DNA from 2 places in the Pseudomonas sp. GW821-FHT01C01 genome. Region 1 is predicted to be linked to the other one. Evidence: predicted binding sites of a transcription regulator. Region 1 holds the regulator's gene; the other holds the start of a gene.
What was found. Region 1 encodes FliA, which starts transcription of late flagellar genes. Its sites were predicted from a motif close to CTAAAGTTTNNNNNNNNNNNGCCGNTAA; they were not measured.

Region 1 (9,982 bases):
GCCAGTCCCTGGTGCAGGCGCTGGAGCCCTTGCTGCGCAAGCGCGTGGTGCTGATCGATACCGCCGGCCTGCAGGCCAGCGATCCGGCACTGCGCATGCAGCTCGAAAGCCTGGCCGGTCGTGGCATCCGCTCGAAAAATTATCTGGTCCTGGCAACCACCAGCCAGAAACAGGTTCTAACGGCCGCGTACCACAGTTACAAGCGTTGTGGGCTCGCTGGCTGCATTCTGACTAAACTGGATGAAACGGCAAGCCTGGGCGAGGTGTTGAGCCTGGCCATCAGTCATGAGCTGCCGGTGGCCTACCTGACCGATGGCCCGCGGATTCCGGATGATTTGCATCTGCCGCGTCGTCACCAGTTGGTCAGTCGCGCCGTGAGTGTGCAAATGCAGGAAGAACCCAGCGAAGAAGCCATGGCTGACATGTTCGCTGACATCTACCACAGCCCGACCAAGCAGGTTGGCTGAGGTAATAATGAACAGTTTTTGTACCTACATCGATGGTCTGCCATGCATTGTTCCGTTTGCGAACGCGCAGCCAGTAATGTGGCCTCCGTCTATGCAAGACAAGGTAAAGAAATAACATGGGCAGCATGCATCCCGTACAGGTGATCGCGGTGACCGGCGGCAAAGGTGGCGTCGGGAAAACTAACGTGTCAGTGAACTTGTCCCTGGCTTTGGCTGAGCTTGGCCGGCGCGTCATGTTGCTGGACGCCGACCTGGGGTTGGCGAACGTCGACGTTCTGCTGGGCCTGACACCCAAACGTACCCTGGCCGACGTAATCGAGGGCCGCTGCGAACTGCGCGACGTACTGCTGCAGGGGCCAGGCGGCATCCGTATCGTTCCGGCCGCATCCGGCACTCAGAGCATGGTGCATCTGAGCCCCGCGCAACACGCCGGCCTGATCCAGGCCTTCAGTGATATCGGCGACAACCTCGACGTACTGGTGATCGACACTGCTGCGGGCATTGGTGACTCGGTGGTCAGTTTCGTTCGCGCAGCCCAGGAAGTGCTGCTGGTGGTGTGCGACGAACCGACCTCGATTACCGATGCCTACGCCTTGATCAAGTTGCTCAATCGCGACTACGGCATGAACCGCTTCCGTGTCCTGGCCAACATGGCCCAGAGCCCGCAGGAAGGGCGCAACCTGTTCGCCAAGTTGACCAAGGTCACGGATCGCTTCCTCGACGTCGCCCTGCAGTACGTCGGCGCGGTGCCCTACGACGAAAGCGTGCGCAAGGCCGTGCAGAAGCAGCGCGCCGTCTACGAAGCCTTCCCGCGTTCCAAGTGCTCGCTGGCGTTCAAGGCCATCGCACAGAAAGTCGATACCTGGCCGCTGCCCGCCAACCCGCGCGGGCACCTGGAGTTTTTCGTCGAGCGCCTGGTGCAACAGACAGCAGGACCTGTTCTATGACGGCCAGCGGTTACAACCTCTACAAAAAATCGGCGCGTGATGCGCAGTACGAGCTGATCGAGCGTTACGCGCCGCTGGTTAAACGCATTGCCTACCACTTGCTGGCGCGCTTGCCGGCCAGTGTCCAGGTCGAAGACCTGATCCAGGCCGGGATGATCGGCCTGCTTGAAGTGTCGACCAAATATGACGCCAGCAAAGGCGCCAGTTTCGAGACGTACGCGGGCATTCGAATCCGCGGCGCCATGCTCGATGAAGTGCGCAAGGGGGACTGGGCGCCACGTTCGGTTCACCGCAATACGCGCATGGTCAGCGACGCCATTCGCTCGATTGAAGCGAAAACCGGCCGTGATGCTAAAGATCACGAAGTTGCGGCCGAACTCCAATTGAGTCTCGATGATTACTACGGGATTTTGAACGACACCCTGGGCAGCCGGTTATTCAGTTTCGACGATCTCTTGCAGGACGGCGAACACGAAGGGCTGCACGAGGATGGCGCGAGTGCTCATCTCGAGCCGTCACGCGACCTGGAGGATGAACGCTTCCAGGCTGCGCTGGCGGATGCGATTGCCAATTTGCCGGAGCGTGAGCGACTGGTGTTGGCGCTGTACTACGACGAAGAGTTGAACCTCAAGGAAATCGGTGAGGTCCTGGGGGTCAGCGAATCTCGGGTCAGCCAGTTACACAGCCAGTGCGCGGCCCGTTTGCGGGGGCGTTTGGGGGAGTGGCGAGCGCGCTGAAGGCAGTGTGGGGGACACTGCGAAAGAGGCTGGTGTGGTGTTGAACTGCGCCGGTCCCGATCTGTTGTGCTCCAGACAGTCATTGAGTGCTTTGCCGGATTGATTGAAATGGCGCGTCCAGGTGCTGGGCGCGTTTAAGACTGCTTGGAGGTCGAATTGGACAAGAACATGAAAATCCTCATCGTTGATGACTTCTCAACGATGCGGCGGATCATCAAGAACCTGCTGCGTGACCTTGGGTTCACCAACACCGTCGAGGCCGACGATGGCACTACCGCCATTCCGGTGCTCAACAGCGGAAGCATCGACTTTCTGGTAACGGACTGGAACATGCCTGGCATGACCGGTATCGATCTGCTGCGCCACGTGCGTGCCGATGAAAAGCTCAAGCACCTGCCGGTGCTGATGGTGACTGCTGAAGCCAAGCGTGAGCAGATCATCGAAGCGGCCCAGGCCGGCGTTAACGGCTATGTGGTCAAACCCTTCACAGCCCAGGCGTTGAAAGAAAAAATCGAGAAGATTTTCGAACGCATCGGTTGATGAGTGCGCCACGGGGGAGCTATGGGCAATAACGAAACTTCATTGGGCGATTTTGAGTCGACCCTGAAAAAACACGCCGTCGAATTGGTCGAGAGCCTTGAAAAAGGCAAGTTCGGCGACGCGGTGCAATTGATCCATGAGCTCAACCAGACCCGTGACCGCGGCCTGTATCAGGAGGTAGGCAAGCTCACTCGCGAGCTGCATAGCGCGATCGTCAATTTCCAGATTGACCCGCACATGCCGCAAGCCGAAGAGGTGTCGCAGATCACCGATGCCACCGAGCGTCTGGGGTATGTGGTCAAGCTGACCGAAGCTGCGGCCAACCGCACCATGGATCTGGTGGAAAGTGCCACGCCGCTGGTCAATGGCCTGGCGGATGAAGCCCAGGCCTTGAGCACGGACTGGGGGCGCTTCATGCGTCGCGAAGTCGGTGCGGAAGAGTTCCGCGAGCTGGCCCGGCGGGTCGACGGCTTCCTGGCACGCAGCGGCACGGACAATCGTGCGGTGTCGGGCAATCTCAACGACATCCTGCTTGCCCAGGATTACCAGGACCTCACAGGGCAAGTGATCAAGCGCGTGACCCAGTTGGTCACTGAAGTTGAAAGCAACTTGCTCAAGCTCGTGCTGATGGCCAGTCAGGTGGACCGCTTTGCGGGCATCGAACATGACCGTGAAGCGATGCTTGCGGAAAAAGATCCACAAAAACATCTCTCTCAGGGTGAAGGTCCGCAGATTCATGCCGATAAAAGAGAAGACGTTGTGTCCGGTCAGGACGATGTGGACGATTTGCTATCCAGCCTAGGGTTTTAGACTTTTAGGTATTTTAGGTTTTTAGACCTGTTAGGAGCACCCCCCTGATGAGCTTCGGCGCCGATGAAGAGATCCTTCAGGATTTCCTGGTTGAGGCCGGCGAGATTCTAGAGCAACTGTCCGAGCAACTGGTCGAGCTGGAAAGCCGTCCGGATGATGCGGATTTGCTCAATGCAATTTTTCGCGGTTTTCACACTGTAAAAGGGGGCGCCGGCTTCCTCCAGCTCAACGAGCTGGTGGAGTGCTGCCACATCGCCGAGAACGTGTTCGACATCCTGCGCAAGGGTGAGCGGCGCGTCGACTCGGAATTGATGGACGTGGTTCTCGAAGCGCTGGACGCGGTAAACAGCATGTTCAGCGAAGTCCGCGAGCGCAGCCCGATCACGGCTGCGACACCTGAATTGCTCGCGGCACTGGCCCGTCTGGCCGAGCCGCAATCGGCAGACGAAGCCGCACCGGCGCCTGTCGCCGAAGTGATTGAAGAGCCCGTGGCTGAAAGCGAGTCGGGCGACATCACCGACAATGAATTCGAACAACTGCTGGACTCGCTGAACGCCGTCAAGGCGCAGGCCGAGGCTCCGGCGGTTGCTCCAGTGCCTGCCAGCGATGCCGCTGCCAGCGACGAAATCACCGATGCCGAGTTCGAGTCGTTGCTCGATCAGTTGCACGGTAAAGGCCAGTTCGCCATTGATGCGGTGGTCCCGGCACCTGCTGCTCCGGAAGCGCCGAAAGTGGCGGGCGACAGCTCCGACATTACCGACGACGAATTCGAAGCACTGCTCGACCAACTGCACGGCAAGGGCAACTTTGCTGTCGAGGCACTGGAGTCGGCCATTGCTTCCGTGCCTGCGCCCGCAGCACCCAGTGCAGCGGCAGCCGGCAGCGATCTGATTTCCGATCACGAGTTCGAAGCGCTGCTCGACGAATTGCACGGTAAAGGCAAGTTCAGCGAAGTCGGTACCGCGACGGTGGCCAACGGTTCGAACGCTTCTGTTGCGGCACCGGCAGCCAAGGCTGCGGCGCCGAAACCTGTGGCCAAGGCACCGGAGCCAAAAGCCGAAACGCCGGCTCCCGCGGCCGCCGCTGCGCCGACTGCTGCCCGCGCCCCGGCCGCGCCACCTGCAGAAAAACCGGCGAGCGAAGCCGAGACCACCGTGCGTGTCGATACCGCGCGCCTCGACGAAATCATGAATATGGTCGGCGAGTTGGTACTGGTACGTAACCGCCTGGTCCGCCTGGGCCTCAACAGCGGCGACGAAGCCATGTCCAAGGCCGTGTCGAACCTCGACGTGGTTACGGCCGACCTGCAAACCGCGGTCATGAAGACCCGGATGCAACCGATCAAGAAAGTTTTCGGGCGCTTCCCGCGCCTGGTTCGCGACCTGGCTCGCCAGCTCAAGAAAGAGATCAACCTGGAACTGGTCGGCGAAGAAACCGACCTCGACAAGAACCTCGTCGAAGCCCTGGCCGACCCGCTGGTCCACTTGGTGCGCAACGCGGTCGACCACGGCATCGAATCGCCGGAAGAACGCGAAGCCTCGGGCAAAGCCCGTGGCGGCAAGGTGATCCTGGCGGCCGAGCAGGAGGGCGATCACATCCTGCTGTCGATCTCCGATGACGGCAAAGGCATGGACCCGAACGTCCTGCGTTCCATCGCGGTAAAACGCGGCGTGATGGACAAGGATGCGGCCGATCGCTTGAGCGACACCGAGTGCTACAACCTGATCTTCGCCCCGGGTTTCTCGACCAAGACCGAGATCTCCGACGTGTCGGGTCGCGGCGTGGGCATGGACGTGGTGAAAACCAAGATTTCCCAGCTCAACGGTTCGATCAACATCTACTCGGCCAAGGGCCAGGGTTCGAAGATCGTCATCAAGGTGCCGCTGACCCTGGCGATCATGCCGACGCTGATGGTCATGCTCGGCAACCAGGCGTTTGCGTTCCCGCTGGTGAACGTCAACGAGATCTTCCACCTCGACCTGTCGACCACCAACGTCGTGGATGGCCAGGAAGTGGTGATCGTGCGGGACAAGGCACTGCCATTGTTCTATCTCAAACGCTGGCTGGTCAGCTCCGCCGCTCACGAAGAGCAGCGCGAAGGCCATGTGGTGATCCTTTCGGTGGGCACGCAACGGATCGGCTTTGTCGTCGATCAACTGGTGGGCCAGGAAGAAGTGGTCATCAAGCCATTGGGCAAAATGCTCCAGGGAACTCCGGGCATGTCCGGCGCCACCATCACCGGTGACGGCCGCATTGCACTGATTCTCGATGTTCCGAGCATGCTCAAGCGTTACGCCACGCGGCGTATTTGATTCTGGTGGAGCGGGGCGCCTGGCCTCGCTCCATCTAATGGAGTGTTTATGGCAGTCAAAGTCCTGGTGGTGGACGATTCGGGGTTTTTCCGCCGCCGCGTCTCGGAAATTCTTTCAGCGGATTCAAATATCCAGGTCGTCGGCACGGCGACCAACGGCAAAGAGGCGATTGATCAGGCGCTGGCCCTCAAGCCCGACGTGATCACCATGGACTACGAGATGCCGATGATGGACGGCATCACGGCGGTGCGGCACATCATGCAGCGCTGCCCGACCCCGGTCTTGATGTTCTCCTCGCTGACCCACGAAGGTGCCCGGGTCACCCTCGACGCGCTGGATGCCGGCGCCGTGGACTTCCTGCCGAAGAATTTCGAAGACATCTCGCGCAACCCCGAGAAGGTCAAGCAGCTGCTGTGCGAGAAGATCCTCAGCATCTCGCGCAGTAACCGTCGTGTCAGTGCCTACAGTGCGCCGGCTCCGGTGGTCGCACCTGCCCCGACGCCGATGCCTTCCAGCAGCACTTACGGCAGTAATGCGCCCGTGCGTCCGGCACCGGCGCCGATTCCTGCGCGTGCGCATGCTGCCCCCCCGTCGTCGCCCGCGCCGAAACGCAAAAACTACAAACTGGTGGCCATCGGTACGTCCACCGGCGGCCCCGTTGCCCTGCAACGGGTGTTGACCCAATTGCCGGCCAACTTCCCGGCCCCGATCGTGCTGGTCCAGCACATGCCGGCCGCCTTCACCAAAGCCTTCGCCGAGCGCCTGGACAAGCTCTGCCGCATCAGCGTCAAGGAAGCCGAGGATGGCGACATCCTGCGTCCGGGCCTGGCGCTGCTGGCACCGGGTGGCAAGCAGATGATGATCGACGGTCGCGGCGCGGTGAAAATCCTCCCGGGTGACGAACGTCTGAATTACAAGCCGTGCGTGGACATCACGTTCGGTTCGGCAGCCAAGTCCTACGGCGACAAAGTTCTGGCGGTCGTCCTGACCGGCATGGGTGCCGACGGACGTGAAGGCGCGCGCCTGCTCAAGCAGGGCGGCAGTTCGATCTGGGCGCAGGACGAAGCCAGTTGCGTGATCTACGGCATGCCGATGGCCATCGTCAAAGCTGAGCTCGCCGACGCGGTGTACAGCCTCGACGATATCGGCAAGCACTTGGTCGAGGCGTGCATCTGATGGATGTTCTAAGCCTGATCGGCATCATCATGGCCTTTGTCGCCATCATCGGCGGCAACTACCTTGAAGGTGGTCACCTCGGCGCCCTGGCCAACGGCCCGGCAGCGCTGATCGTGCTCGGCGGCACCATTGGCGCCGCGCTACTGCAATCGCCGATGAGCGCCTTCAAACGCGCCATGCAGATCCTCGCGTGGATCCTGTTTCCACCCCGTGTCGACCTGGCCGGTGGCATCGACCGCGTGGTGAACTGGAGCCTGACGGCACGCAAGGAAGGCCTGCTGGGTCTTGAAGGTATCGCCGATGCCGAACCCGACAACTACGCGCGCAAAGGCCTGCAACTGCTGGTTGACGGCGCCGAACCGGAAGCGATCCGCAGCATTCTGGAAGTGGATTTCTACACCCAGGAAAGCCGCGATATCGAAGCTGCCAAGGTCTTTGAAAGCATGGGCGGTTATGCGCCGACCATCGGCATCATCGGTGCGGTGATGGGCCTGATTCACGTCATGGGCAACCTGGGTGATCCGTCGCAACTGGGTAGCGGCATCGCCGTGGCTTTCGTCGCCACTATCTACGGCGTGGCCAGTGCCAACCTCATGCTGCTGCCGATTGCCGCCAAACTCAAATCCATCGCGTTGCGCCAGTCGCGATATCGCGAAATGTTGCTGGAAGGGATCCTGTCGATCGCCGAAGGTGAAAACCCTCGCTCTATTGAGTTGAAGCTTCAGGGCTTCATGGATTAAGGGAATAACCTCATGGCACGCCGTCGCCAGCATGAAGAACACGTCAACCACGAACGCTGGCTGGTGTCTTACGCGGACTTCATCACCTTGCTGTTCGCTTTTTTCGTGGTGATGTACTCGATTTCGTCGATCAACGAAGGCAAGTACAAGGTCATTTCCGAAGCGCTGATCGGCGTCTTCACCGATACCGATCGCGCACTCAAGCCGATCCCCATCGGTGACGAGCGGCCGAAGACCGTGACCCCGGCCAAGCCGTTGGTCAAGGACAGTGACCAGGTCGATGCCGGTGTCGCCGGCGCCAGCGATCCGCTCAAAAGCATCGCCGACGACATCAGCGCGGCGTTCGGTGACCTGATCAGCTCCAATCAGATGACCGTACGCGGCAACGAACTGTGGGTCGAGATCGAGCTCAACTCCAGCCTGTTGTTCGGCAGCGGCGATGCCATGCCCAGCGACATCGCGTTCAACATCATCGACAAGGTCGCCGCGATCCTGAAGCCATTCGACAACCCGATTCATGTCGAAGGATTCACCGACGATCAACCGATCCGCACCGCGCAGTATCCGACCAACTGGGAGTTGTCCTCGGCCCGCTCGGCCAGCATCGTGCGCATGCTGGCGATGCAAGGGGTGAATCCCGGACGCCTGGCTTCGGTGGGCTATGGCGAGTTTCAGCCGGTGGCCAACAATGCCACCGCTGAAGGCCGCGCCCGCAACCGTCGCGTGGTGTTGGTGGTGTCGCGCAACCTCGATGTTCGCCGCAGCCTGACCGGCACCGGAACCGCCCATGCGCAGCCAGATGCCGCATTGAAGCGTGCTGGCACACAAACTGCACCAACCCCGGTCAAGTCGCCGGGACGAGAGAGCGCCGTCAATTCTCCGTCACCCGCATTAACACGTTGAGCTATTTCTCGGTCGATCCGTTCGGTCGGGAGGAACAATCCGAATGAGAGTCTGGGCAGTCGCCAATCAAAAGGGTGGTGTTGGTAAAACCACTTCCTCCATCGCTTTAGCCGGCTTGCTGGCGGAGGCGGGCAAGCGCGTGGTCGTGGTCGACCTCGACCCCCACGGCTCCATGACCAGCTACTTCGGCTACGATCCGGACAGCCTGGAACACAGCAACTACGACCTGTTCCTGCACAAGGGCAACGTGCCGCAAGGCCTGCCGGGTCAACTGCTGCTGTCGACCAGCGACGAACGCATTTCCCTGTTGCCGTCCAGCACCGCGCTGGCCACTCTTGAGCGCCAGTCGCCCGGGCAGAGTGGCTTGGGCCTGGTGATTGCCAAGAGCCTGGCGCAGCTGTGGCAAGACTTCGATTACGCCGTGATCGACAGCCCGCCATTGCTCGGCGTGCTGATGGTCAATGCCTTGGCGGCGAGTCAGCAACTGGTGATCCCGGTGCAGACCGAACATCTGGCAGTCAAAGGCCTTGAGCGTATGGTCAACACCCTGGCAATGATCAACCGCTCACGCAAACAGGCGCTGCCATTCACCATTGTTCCGACACTGTTTGACCGCCGCACCCAGGCGTCCCTCGGGACGTTGCGTGTCCTGCGCGACAAATTCCCCGACGAAATCTGGCAGGGCTACATCCCGGTGGACACGCGTCTGCGTGATGCCAGCCGTGCCGGGCTGACGCCTTCGCAGTTCGACGGCAAGAGCCGTGGCGTTCTCGCATACCGCGCATTGCTCAAGCACTTGCTGGCGGCGCAACTTGTTCCGCAGGTGGCATGACATGAGCCTGGCTTTTGTAGGAGCAAGCTTGCTCGCGATGGACGACAACGATAGCGCACGCTGTCTGAATGATCGCGTTTTCCGGAAGTTTTTCGCGAGCAAGCTCGCTCCTACGGGTGAGCGCTCATGAATCGGCCGTTAAAGACCACATCGCGCCCGCAACTGGCGTTGCAGTCTTATCTGGACAGCTTGCTGCAGGAAGTGACCGAAGAATTGACGCTGCCGTTAGAGGCAGCGGCCGAGGAGATCGCCACCGAAGAGGTGCTGGACGAGTTCCAGGCAGCGGTGCTCGAAGAGCAGGCCCGCGATGCCGCAGCGGCCGTCCCGGTGCAGGCATCGGTAGCGCCAGCGTTCAAGGCACCGGTGATCGAAGCCCCTGCACCCGTCATGGCGCCGGTCTCGACCATCGCCCCGCTGCTGCAAGCCCTGGTGCCACCACCTGTCGAGGCGCAGGCAGCCGTCGTCGAGGTGCAGCAGACCCTGGTGGCGCCAGTCGTCGAAGTGCATCTGCCGCCAAG
Region 2 (9,982 bases), on a different contig from region 1:
CCGCGCGTCGGCCTGGTCACCATTACCGCAGTGGAAGTCAGCCGTGACGTCGGTCACGCCAAGATCTTCATCACCGTGATGGGGCAGGACAGCGCCGAAGAAATCGCACAAAGCATCAAGGTGCTCAACTCTGCCGCCGGTTTCCTGCGCATGCAGCTGGCCCGTGAGATGAAACTGCGCAGCGTTCCACAGCTGCACTTCCACTACGACGAAAGCGTCGTGCGTGGTGCGCACCTGTCGGCCCTGATCGAGCGCGCAGTGGCTGAAGACAATCAGCATCCGGTTGCGGCAGAAGCCGAAGACACCAAGGAGTAATCGGTGGCTCAGGTCAAACGTATCCGTCGTAACGTCAGCGGCATAATCCTGCTCGACAAGCCGCTGGGGTTCACCTCCAACGCGGCCTTGCAGAAGGTTCGCTGGTTGCTCAATGCCGAAAAGGCAGGTCATACCGGCAGTCTCGATCCCTTGGCCAGCGGCGTGTTGCCGCTGTGCTTTGGCGAGGCCACCAAGTTCTCGCAATATCTGCTCGATTCCGACAAGGGTTATGAAACCCTGGCGCAATTGGGCAAAACCACCACGACGGCGGATGCCGAAGGTGAAGTTTTGCAGGAACGTCCGGTGACCGTTGGTCGCGCCGACATCGAGGCTGTATTGCCGAAATTTCGTGGCCAAATCAGTCAGATACCGCCGATGTACTCGGCACTCAAGCGTGATGGCCAGCCGCTGTACAAGCTGGCTCGTGCTGGCGAAGTAGTGGAGCGCGAACCGCGTTCTGTTACTATTACGCGCTTGGAATTGCTGGCCTTCGAAGGTGATACTGCGCGGCTGGCGGTGGATTGCAGCAAAGGCACCTATATCCGTACCCTGGTGGAGGATATCGGTGAGCAACTCGGTTGTGGCGCTTACGTTGCAGAACTGCGACGTACCCAGGCCGGGCCATTCACCCTGGCGCAGACGGTTACCCTGGAAGAGCTGGAAGCAGTACATGCCGAAGGCGGCAACGAGGCGGTCGATCGCTTCCTGATGCCATCGGACAGCGGCCTGCTCGATTGGCCACTGTTGCAGTTCTCGGAAGCGAGCGCGTTCTACTGGCTCAACGGCCAGCCGGTGCGTGCCCCGGATGCTCCGAAGTTCGGCATGGTGCGGGTACAGGATCACAATGGTCGCTTCATCGGTATCGGTGAAGTGAGCGAAGACGGGCGCATCGCGCCGCGTCGACTGATTCGGTCAGAATGACCGGAACCAGTCTGTGTAACAGCAGGCTGGCGAGGGTGGCTGTCAACAGGCACGGTCACTACTCATTTTTAGATACAGGGATTTGTCCCTGGCCTGTTGAAACTGTTTTTCTGAAACAGTTTCCTGATAAAAGGATTGCCTCATGGCTCTCGACGTTCAAGAAAAAGCTCAAATCGTAGCTGACTACCAGCAAGCTGTTGGTGACACTGGTTCGCCAGAAGTGCAAGTTGCACTGCTGACCGCCAACATCAACAAACTGCAAGGTCACTTCAAGGCCAACGGTAAAGACCACCACTCCCGTCGTGGTCTGATCCGCATGGTTAACCAGCGTCGTAAGCTGCTGGACTACCTGAAAGGCAAGGACGTGAGCCGTTACAGCGCTCTGATCGCTCGCCTGGGTCTGCGTCGCTAATAGCGATTGCGCTAGAGGTTGGTTGTCTGTCGTGCGTCAGCGGGTTTCCCGCCAGCGCATGGCAGGCTTCCAGCCTCAAGTTTTATCTGGATGTCTGCTTTACCTGTGTGAGTGCACCCCGGACAACCGGTCGGGCCGATTCCCGGCGTTGCCCAAGAATTTCGCAAGAAACCAGTTCCCCCAAGAGCCACAAAGAAGGTAGGACACCGTGAACCCGGTAATCAAAAAATTCCAGTTCGGTCAGTCGACCGTTACCCTCGAGACTGGCCGTATCGCCCGTCAGGCCTCCGGCGCAGTATTGGTCACCGTTGACGACGACGTCAGCGTATTGGTGACCGTAGTCGGTGCCAAGCAAGCCGATCCAGGCAAGGGCTTCTTCCCTCTGTCTGTTCACTACCAGGAAAAGACTTACGCTGCCGGTAAGATCCCTGGCGGTTTTTTCAAGCGTGAAGGCCGTCCTTCCGAGAAAGAAACCCTGACTTCCCGACTGATCGACCGTCCGATCCGTCCGCTGTTCCCAGAAGGCTTCATGAACGAAGTGCAGGTTGTCTGCACCGTTGTTTCCACCAGCAAGAAGACCGATCCGGACATCGCCGCGATGATCGGTACCTCGGCTGCCCTGGCCATCTCCGGCATTCCTTTCGATGGCCCGATCGGCGCTGCCCGCGTTGCGTTCCACGAAAGCACCGGCTACCTGCTGAACCCGACTTACGAGCAACAGGCTGCTTCGAGCCTGGACATGGTCGTTGCCGGTACTTCGGACGCTGTGCTGATGGTTGAATCGGAAGCCAAAGAGCTGACCGAAGACCAGATGCTGGGCGCGGTACTGTTTGCTCACGACGAGTTCCAGGTTGTGATCAACGCCGTTAAAGAACTGGCTGCCGAAGCTGCCAAGCCAACCTGGACCTGGGCTCCACAGCCTGAAGCCACCGAACTGCTGGGCGCTATCCGTGCCGAGTTCGGCGAAGCGATCTCCCAGGCTTACACCATCACCGTCAAGGCCGACCGTTACGCTCGCCTGGGCGAGTTGAAGGATCAGGTCGTTGCCAAGCTGTCCGGTGAAGAAGGCCAGCCTTCTTCCAGTGAAGTCAAAGCGGCTTTCGGCGAAATCGAATACCGCACCGTTCGCGAAAACATCGTAAACGGCAAGCCACGTATCGACGGTCGCGACACTCGCACCGTGCGTCCGCTGAACATCGAAGTCGGCGTTCTGCCGAAGACCCACGGTTCGGCACTGTTCACCCGTGGCGAAACCCAGGCCCTGGTAGTCGCGACGCTGGGCACCGCCCGTGACGCACAGCTGCTGGACACCCTGGAAGGCGAGAAAAAAGACCCGTTCATGCTGCACTACAACTTCCCTCCGTTCTCGGTGGGCGAATGTGGTCGCATGGGTGGCGCTGGTCGTCGCGAAATCGGTCACGGCCGTCTGGCCCGTCGTTCGGTTTCGGCCATGCTGCCTGCCGCTGACGTGTTCCCGTACACCATCCGTGTTGTTTCGGAAATCACCGAGTCCAACGGTTCGAGCTCGATGGCTTCCGTTTGCGGTGCTTCCCTGGCCCTGATGGACGCTGGCGTTCCAATGAAGGCTCCGGTTGCCGGTATCGCCATGGGTCTGGTTAAAGAAGGCGAGAAGTTCGCCGTCCTGACCGACATCCTGGGTGACGAAGACCACCTGGGCGACATGGACTTCAAGGTAGCCGGTACCGCCAAAGGCGTCACCGCGCTGCAGATGGACATCAAGATCAAGGGCATCACCGAAGAAATCATGGAGATCGCTCTGGGCCAAGCCCTGGAAGCGCGCCTGAACATCCTCGGTCAGATGAACCAGATCATTGGCCAGTCGCGTACCGAACTGTCGGCCAACGCTCCGACCATGATCGCGATGAAGATCGACACCGACAAAATCCGTGATGTCATCGGTAAAGGCGGCGCGACCATTCGTGCAATCTGTGAAGAGACCAAGGCTTCGATCGACATCGAAGACGACGGTTCGATCAAGATCTTCGGCGAAACCAAGGAAGCGGCTGAAGCAGCACGTCAGCGCGTTCTGGGTATCACCGCTGAAGCCGAAATCGGCAAGATCTACGTCGGTAAGGTTGAGCGCATCGTCGACTTCGGCGCATTCGTCAACATCCTGCCGGGCAAGGACGGTCTGGTTCACATCTCCATGCTGAGCGACGCTCGCGTTGAGAAAGTGACCGACATTCTGAAAGAAGGTCAGGAAGTGGAAGTACTGGTACTGGACGTGGACAACCGCGGCCGTATCAAGCTGTCCATCAAAGACGTGGCAGCAGCCAAGGCTTCGGGCGTTTAATTACCCCCGCGCTAACCGCTGAACAACAAAACGCCCCGACTGGTTCGGGGCGTTTTGCTGTGTGCAGGAAAAAACTGAGCGTGAAATTTGTTGTGGCGAGGGCGCTTGTTCCCGCCGGGTTGCGAAGCGACCCCGCTGTTTTACGACTGCTGCGCAGCCGAGCGGGAGTAAGCTCCCTCGCCACAAGTTGCTGGAGTCGAAACTCAGTGCTAGTTTTAGCCCACCGCCCGTGTAGCTCAGCCGGTAGAGCAGCGCACTCGTAACGCGAAGGTCGCAGGTTCGATTCCTGTCTCGGGCACCATATCCCCCCTCGGTTATTTCACCTTTCTGCTCAGCTCCTCGACGGTACGCTTGAGGTTATCGAGTTCGCGCTCCTGCTCGGCCACCGTGCGCTTGAGTTCGTCGATTTCCTTGCTGCTGGAGCTTGAGCTGGAACCGCTGTTGCGCTTGAACTCTTCGATCTGCCGCGTCTGATTGTCGATCGTGTCCTGCATTTTTTTCAGATCGTCGAGGCTGTAATCGCTTCTGACGAGTACGTCTTTGCCGTATTCATTGTGAATGACCGTGATTTTGTCGCCGGAGGACGTATAACCGCTACTCAATTCAATACTGGCCAGTGCGGTTGCCGGCAGCGCCAGGGCCCCCAGCAAGGTTGTCATCACCGTCGCGGACAGAACAGACGAAAACTTCGAAAAGCTGCGCATCACCGAGATTCCTTGTGAAGTGCCGATATGGCACATCGCTATGACTTCGGCGTTCAATTTATGTTCCCAAGGCCCGTTGGTTCTCGTGTACACCGCTTTTTGTGGGAATGATGTAAAGAGCCATGTAAATCCCCAGCCAAACGTCCTATATTCGGAGCCTGCCTGAGCACCGCCCAGCAGTTTTCAGATGATCCAGAATGGTTCTGAAGGCCAGATGAACCGGGTTTAAGCCGGTTTTTGTGTCAGAGAGATCCTTGAAGATCCAGATCCATCTTCCATTCCCAGATCAGCGAGAACGCCATGACCGTTAAAGAATTGACCCAAGAAGCCCGACACGAAGAAGCGCTGAAGAAATACGTGCTGGATGCCCCCGAGCTGATGGACGAGATCAAGGACTTGAGTCCCGATGATCAGAAAGACCAGATCCAGTGGGCGTTCGAGGACGAGGCGGAGGCCCAGGGCTTGCAGCCGTGGGAACTGACGCTCAAGTACACCTCAACGCCGGAGGAGTACGAGGCAGAACGCCTGAAGCTGCACAAAGAAGCGGCCGAGGTGTTGGGCGTCGAGTGGGAAGAGTACTGCGAGATGAACAATTTGGTGGTCTGACACTCATGTAGGAGCGAGCTTGCTCGCGATGGTCGTTAACGATAACGCGTGTTTACTGGTTAAACATGGCGCTCTCAGGTACATCGCGAGCAAGCTCGCTCCTACAGTTTTGGCAACTCACATCCGTGTGATCAGAGACTCAGGCGCATCGACAGATCGACCGCCTTCACATCCTTGGTCATCGCACCGATCGAAATGTAATCCACCCCGGTCTGTGCAATCGGCAGCAACGTGCTTTCGTTGATCCCGCCGCTGGCTTCCAGTTTGGCCTTGCCAGCATTCAGGCGCACGGCTTCGCGCATGTCGTCCAGGCTCAGTTCATCGAGCATGATGATGTCGGCACCGGCCGCCAGCGCTTCTTTCAGTTCCTCCAGGTTTTCCACTTCAATCTCGACCGGTTTGCCCGGGGCGATCTTGTGCGCGGCGGCGATGGCCTGCGCGATGCCACCACTGGCGGCAATGTGGTTTTCCTTGATCAGGAAGGCGTCATACAGGCCGATGCGGTGGTTGTGGCAACCGCCGCAGGTCACGGCGTACTTCTGCGCCAGGCGCAGCCCTGGCAAGGTTTTACGGGTGTCGAGAAGCTTGACCTGAGTCTCGGCGACGAAGTCCGCCAGGTATTGTGCGCGAGTCGCCACGCCGGAGAGCAATTGCAGGAAGTTCAGGGCACTGCGTTCACCGGTCAGCAGTGAGCGCGCCGGGCCTTCGAGGTGGAACAGCACCTGATTGGGCGCAACCCGTTCACCGTCGGCAACCTGCCAGTGCACCGCCACCCGTGGGTCCAGTTGCCGAAACACGGTATCCACCCAGGCGGTGCCGCTGATGACGGCGGCATCGCGGGTAATGATGGTGGCTTTGGCCAGGCGTTCGGCCGGGATCAACTGCGCGGTGATGTCGCCGCTGCCAATGTCTTCGCGCAACGCACGGCGCACGTTGGCTTCGATTTCGGCGGTCAGATCGGCGAGATGTAGGTTCGGCATAACGGACTCCACAAACAAAGTGGTCCGATTATAGGGCCATGTCAGCGACCAACCCAAGGCATCAGCGCGTTACGTTGGTGCTGGTGCCTGCATTTGGTCGAGTCCCTGACGTTGTCGGCGTTGGCCGTCGATTCCGAACAGGTGCCTGTTTGAGATCGCCAACCTCCAGTGCCTCAAACGCGGCAAGTGATCGCGTCCCGGGGGATTATCGCGGCATACTGTGCCAACACAGTCGACGTTGAAGGAATCTGTATGCAGTTGGACCCCGCGAGCGGTTGGATTCAGGGTGTGCATGTCTGCCCTTCACCCAACTTCAATGCGCGCCCCACAGGCGAAATTTCCCTGTTGGTCATCCACAACATCAGCCTGCCGCCGGCGCAGTTCGCCACCGGCAAGGTGCAGGAGTTTTTCCAGAATCGCCTGGATGTCACCGAACATCCCTATTTTGCAGGGATCGCGGACTTGCGGGTGTCCGCGCACTTTCTGATCGAGCGTGATGGTACCGTCACCCAGTTTGTTTCATGCCTTGAGCGTGCGTGGCATGCGGGTGTCTCGAGTTTCGAGGGACGGGAAACCTGTAACGATTTTTCCGTGGGCATCGAACTGGAAGGCACGGATGATCTGCCGTTCACCGATGCGCAATACAGCGCGTTGACAGCCCTGACCCGCCAGCTGCAGCAGGCGTTCACGGCGATCACCACAGAGCGCATCTGCGGGCACAGCGACATTGCACCCGGGCGCAAAACCGATCCGGGGCCGGCATTCGACTGGGCACGCTATCGTGCAGCTCTGGCACAAGAGGAAGGGCAATGAGTTTTCTGGTATTGCTATTGGCGGTGTGGATAGAAAAGTTCTCGGCCCTGCGCCATCGGGTTCAACGGGACGGCGGCTGGATACAGAAGCTGCACAAGCTTGAAGCCAGCCCGCGACTTTCGGGTCGGCCATGGCTGGTGTTGTCGGTAATGGTCTTGTTGCCGGTGGCGTTGCTGGGTTTGCTGCTGGTGGTCATCGAACCGGTGGCCTACGGGTTGCTGGCGCTGCCGATCCATTTGCTGGTGGTGATTTACAGCCTCGGACGCGGTGATCTGTTGGGCGATCTCGGGCCGTTCCGCGATGCCTGGCGCCGTGAGGACCTGCAAGCCGCGGCCCTTGTCGCCAAGCGCGATCTGGATATTTGCGCCGACAGTGGCGAGCAGCTGCTGGAACAGGTCGAAGGGCATTTGCTGTGGGAGGCCTACCAGAGTTTTTTCGCGGTTATTTTCTGGTACTTCCTGCTGGGACCGGTCGCGGCGCTGAGTTATCGGCTGCTGGCACTGGCCGAAGAGCACGGGAAAAACCCTGCGGTGGTCGAGCGCGCCGGGCAACTGCGTCACGCCTTCGACTGGGTGCCGGTGCGCCTGCTGGCGGCGAGCCTGGCGTTGGTCGGCAATTTTGTCGCGGTCAGCCGGGTCATGTTGCATGAACTGCTGAACTGGAACATCAGCGCCGCGCAACTGATCGTGAAAGTCGGGCTGGTGGCCGGTGAAATTCCGGCGCCGGTGGCGGGCGCAGAAGGTATCAACAACCTGGACCGCATCTGGGAACTGCTGCTGCGTGCCGCGGTGCTCTGGTATGCCGGGTTTGCGTTGTGGACGGTCCTGCATTAGGGCGGCAGTCAGAGCCGTTGTGGTGAGGGAGCAAGCTCCCTCGCCACAGGGCGATCACTTGCCTGAAGTGCTTCGCCCTGTCGTTAACCTTAAGTTACAAAACCTCCTGCCGATTTAAGTTATACAGAGATAGCGCCGAATAGTGGCTATCTGCTGTCAGTCTGCGCCTGCCAATAAAAAAAATAAGAAATCGAAGGGAGACATCCAGTGAAGAGCTTGCTCTATCCCGCTGTCGCGCTGATGAACCGCCTGAGTTTCGGCATGAAGTTCAGTCTGATCAGCGTACTGTTCCTGGTGCCGATGCTGGTGACCAACTTTTATCTGGTGCGCGACTCCTATCGCGAATTCCAGGGCACGCGCATCGAACTGCAGAGCCTGGATCTGTTGGGCAGCAGCCTGGCGTTACGGCGCGATCTGGAAACCCTGAACAACCTGGTGCAGATCAATGTCAGCCTCGGCCAGTCCGGCAAGGCCGGCAATGTCGAGTCGAAAATCAGCGCGCTTGAGCAGAATATTCTGACTCGCTTGCAAGGGCTGACGGCGATGACCAGCGACCCGGAACAGGTCGCGGTGTTTGATGGCAAGCGCGATGAGATGATCTCCGCGTTCAAGGCCCAGCAAACGGAAAACTCCCTGCAAAGCAAAAGTGCCCTGATCGGCAAGCTGGTGGGCAGCGCGCAGATTTTCAGCCAGCTCATCACCAGCCAGTCCGGCCTCAGTCGCGACAACCAGAGCGACATGCGCCAGTTGAGCGAACTCGTCACCCTCGTCACACCACGGGTCACCCAGATTCTGGGCGAAGGTCGGGCAATGGGGTCTTACTCGTTGGGGCAGGGTTTCATCAACTCGGCTTCGAGTACCCGTTTCGATGAATTGCTGGCGCAGATTGAAAAGCTCCAGGCCGAATATGGCCTGAAGTTGCAGGACGCCTTGGGTTCCAGCAAAGCCGCCCGCGATACCCTGGCCGCTCAGGCCGATAGCAGCCGGGCATCCTTGAAGAAAGCCAGCGAGATGTTCGAAGAACAAGTGGTCATGGCCGATACCCTCGATGCGCCGTGGCAGGGCTTTTACGATCAGGTCAGCGCCCTGATGGATCAGACTTACCAACTCAACGAGGCGGTCCTGAAGTATCTCGGCCCGCAATTGCAGCAGCGGCTTGAGCAGAATCGCACGCACATGGTCTTGCAGGCCGTGGCGTTGTCAGTCGTATTTGTGTTGATCTTTTATCTCTACGGCGCTTTCTATGCTTCGACCCGCACCACGCTCAAGCGCCTTGGGGCGGTGATGGACAAGGTGGCGGCCGGCGACATGACCGTGACCTTCAGCGCCCACAGCCGCGATGAGCTGGGGGAGTTGGGCGAGGTGTTCAACGGTACGGTGAAAAAAATCCATGACCTGATCGAGCGGGTGGGGCAGACCGTCAGCGAAGTCGAGCGTCAGGCCGGGCAAGTGGAGAACGTTTCCGCGCAAAGCAACCAGGCCGTCGCCGGGCAGCGCACGCAGATCGAACAAGTGGCCACGGCCATGAACCAGATGTCGGCCACTTCCCAGGAAGTCGCGCGCAGTGCCGCCGCGGCGGTAAGCAGTGCCCACAGTGTCAACGATGAGACCATCAGTGGTCGCAGTCTGGTGGAGTCTCAGCAAGGCAGCATTGCCGCGCTGGCCAGCGAGATCGATCAATCGGTGCTGGTGATCAATCAACTGGCCAGCGACAGCCAGTCCATCAGCCGCGTTCTGGAAGTGATCAAGAGTATCGCCGAGCAGACTAACCTGCTGGCACTCAATGCCGCTATCGAAGCAGCCCGGGCCGGTGAACAGGGGCGTGGTTTTGCGGTGGTAGCCGATGAAGTCCGGACCCTGGCCAAGCGTACCCAGCAATCGACCGAAGAAATCGAGCAGATGATCGCCAAGCTCCATGGCGGTGTCGGCGCGGCGGTCAAGGCCATGGGCACCAGCCATGAAATGGCCAGCGGCACGGTGGGGCAGTCGGAAAAGGTCCAGCGGGCGCTGGAAAACATTCTGGGGGCGGTTGGCATGATCGTCGACCAGAACCAGCAGATTGCCGCCGCGGTGGAGCAGCAAAC

Region 2: a site for FliA is predicted at 7,987-8,014, ahead of AC07XF_RS11710 (methyl-accepting chemotaxis protein). Genes of this name have one in related genera too.

Annotation. Positions count from the first base shown of each region.
Region 1 covers NZ_JBWKXF010000009.1:91,278-101,259, forward strand. Annotated here, with positions in the region: gene flhF (flagellar biosynthesis GTPase FlhF) at 1-467, shown strand, start outside; gene fleN (flagellar synthesis regulator FleN) at 584-1,414, shown strand; gene fliA (RNA polymerase sigma factor FliA) at 1,411-2,151, shown strand; gene AC07XF_RS08990 (chemotaxis response regulator CheY) at 2,320-2,691, shown strand; gene AC07XF_RS08995 (protein phosphatase CheZ) at 2,713-3,501, shown strand; gene AC07XF_RS09000 (chemotaxis protein CheA) at 3,549-5,813, shown strand; gene AC07XF_RS09005 (protein-glutamate methylesterase/protein-glutamine glutaminase) at 5,862-6,989, shown strand; gene AC07XF_RS09010 (flagellar motor protein) at 6,989-7,729, shown strand; gene motD (flagellar motor protein MotD) at 7,742-8,632, shown strand; gene AC07XF_RS09020 (ParA family protein) at 8,676-9,464, shown strand; gene AC07XF_RS09025 (CheW domain-containing protein) at 9,591-9,982, shown strand, end outside.
Region 2 covers NZ_JBWKXF010000014.1:8,745-18,726, reverse strand. Annotated here, with positions in the region: gene rbfA (30S ribosome-binding factor RbfA) at 1-315, shown strand, start outside; gene truB (tRNA pseudouridine(55) synthase TruB) at 319-1,236, shown strand; gene rpsO (30S ribosomal protein S15) at 1,379-1,648, shown strand; gene pnp (polyribonucleotide nucleotidyltransferase) at 1,857-3,962, shown strand; tRNA gene AC07XF_RS11740 (tRNA-Thr) at 4,188-4,263, shown strand; gene AC07XF_RS11735 (hypothetical protein) at 4,277-4,723, opposite strand; gene AC07XF_RS11730 (DUF6388 family protein) at 4,967-5,272, shown strand; gene nadC (carboxylating nicotinate-nucleotide diphosphorylase) at 5,404-6,252, opposite strand; gene ampD (1,6-anhydro-N-acetylmuramyl-L-alanine amidase AmpD) at 6,505-7,065, shown strand; gene ampE (regulatory signaling modulator protein AmpE) at 7,062-7,898, shown strand; gene AC07XF_RS11710 (methyl-accepting chemotaxis protein) at 8,106-9,982, shown strand, end outside.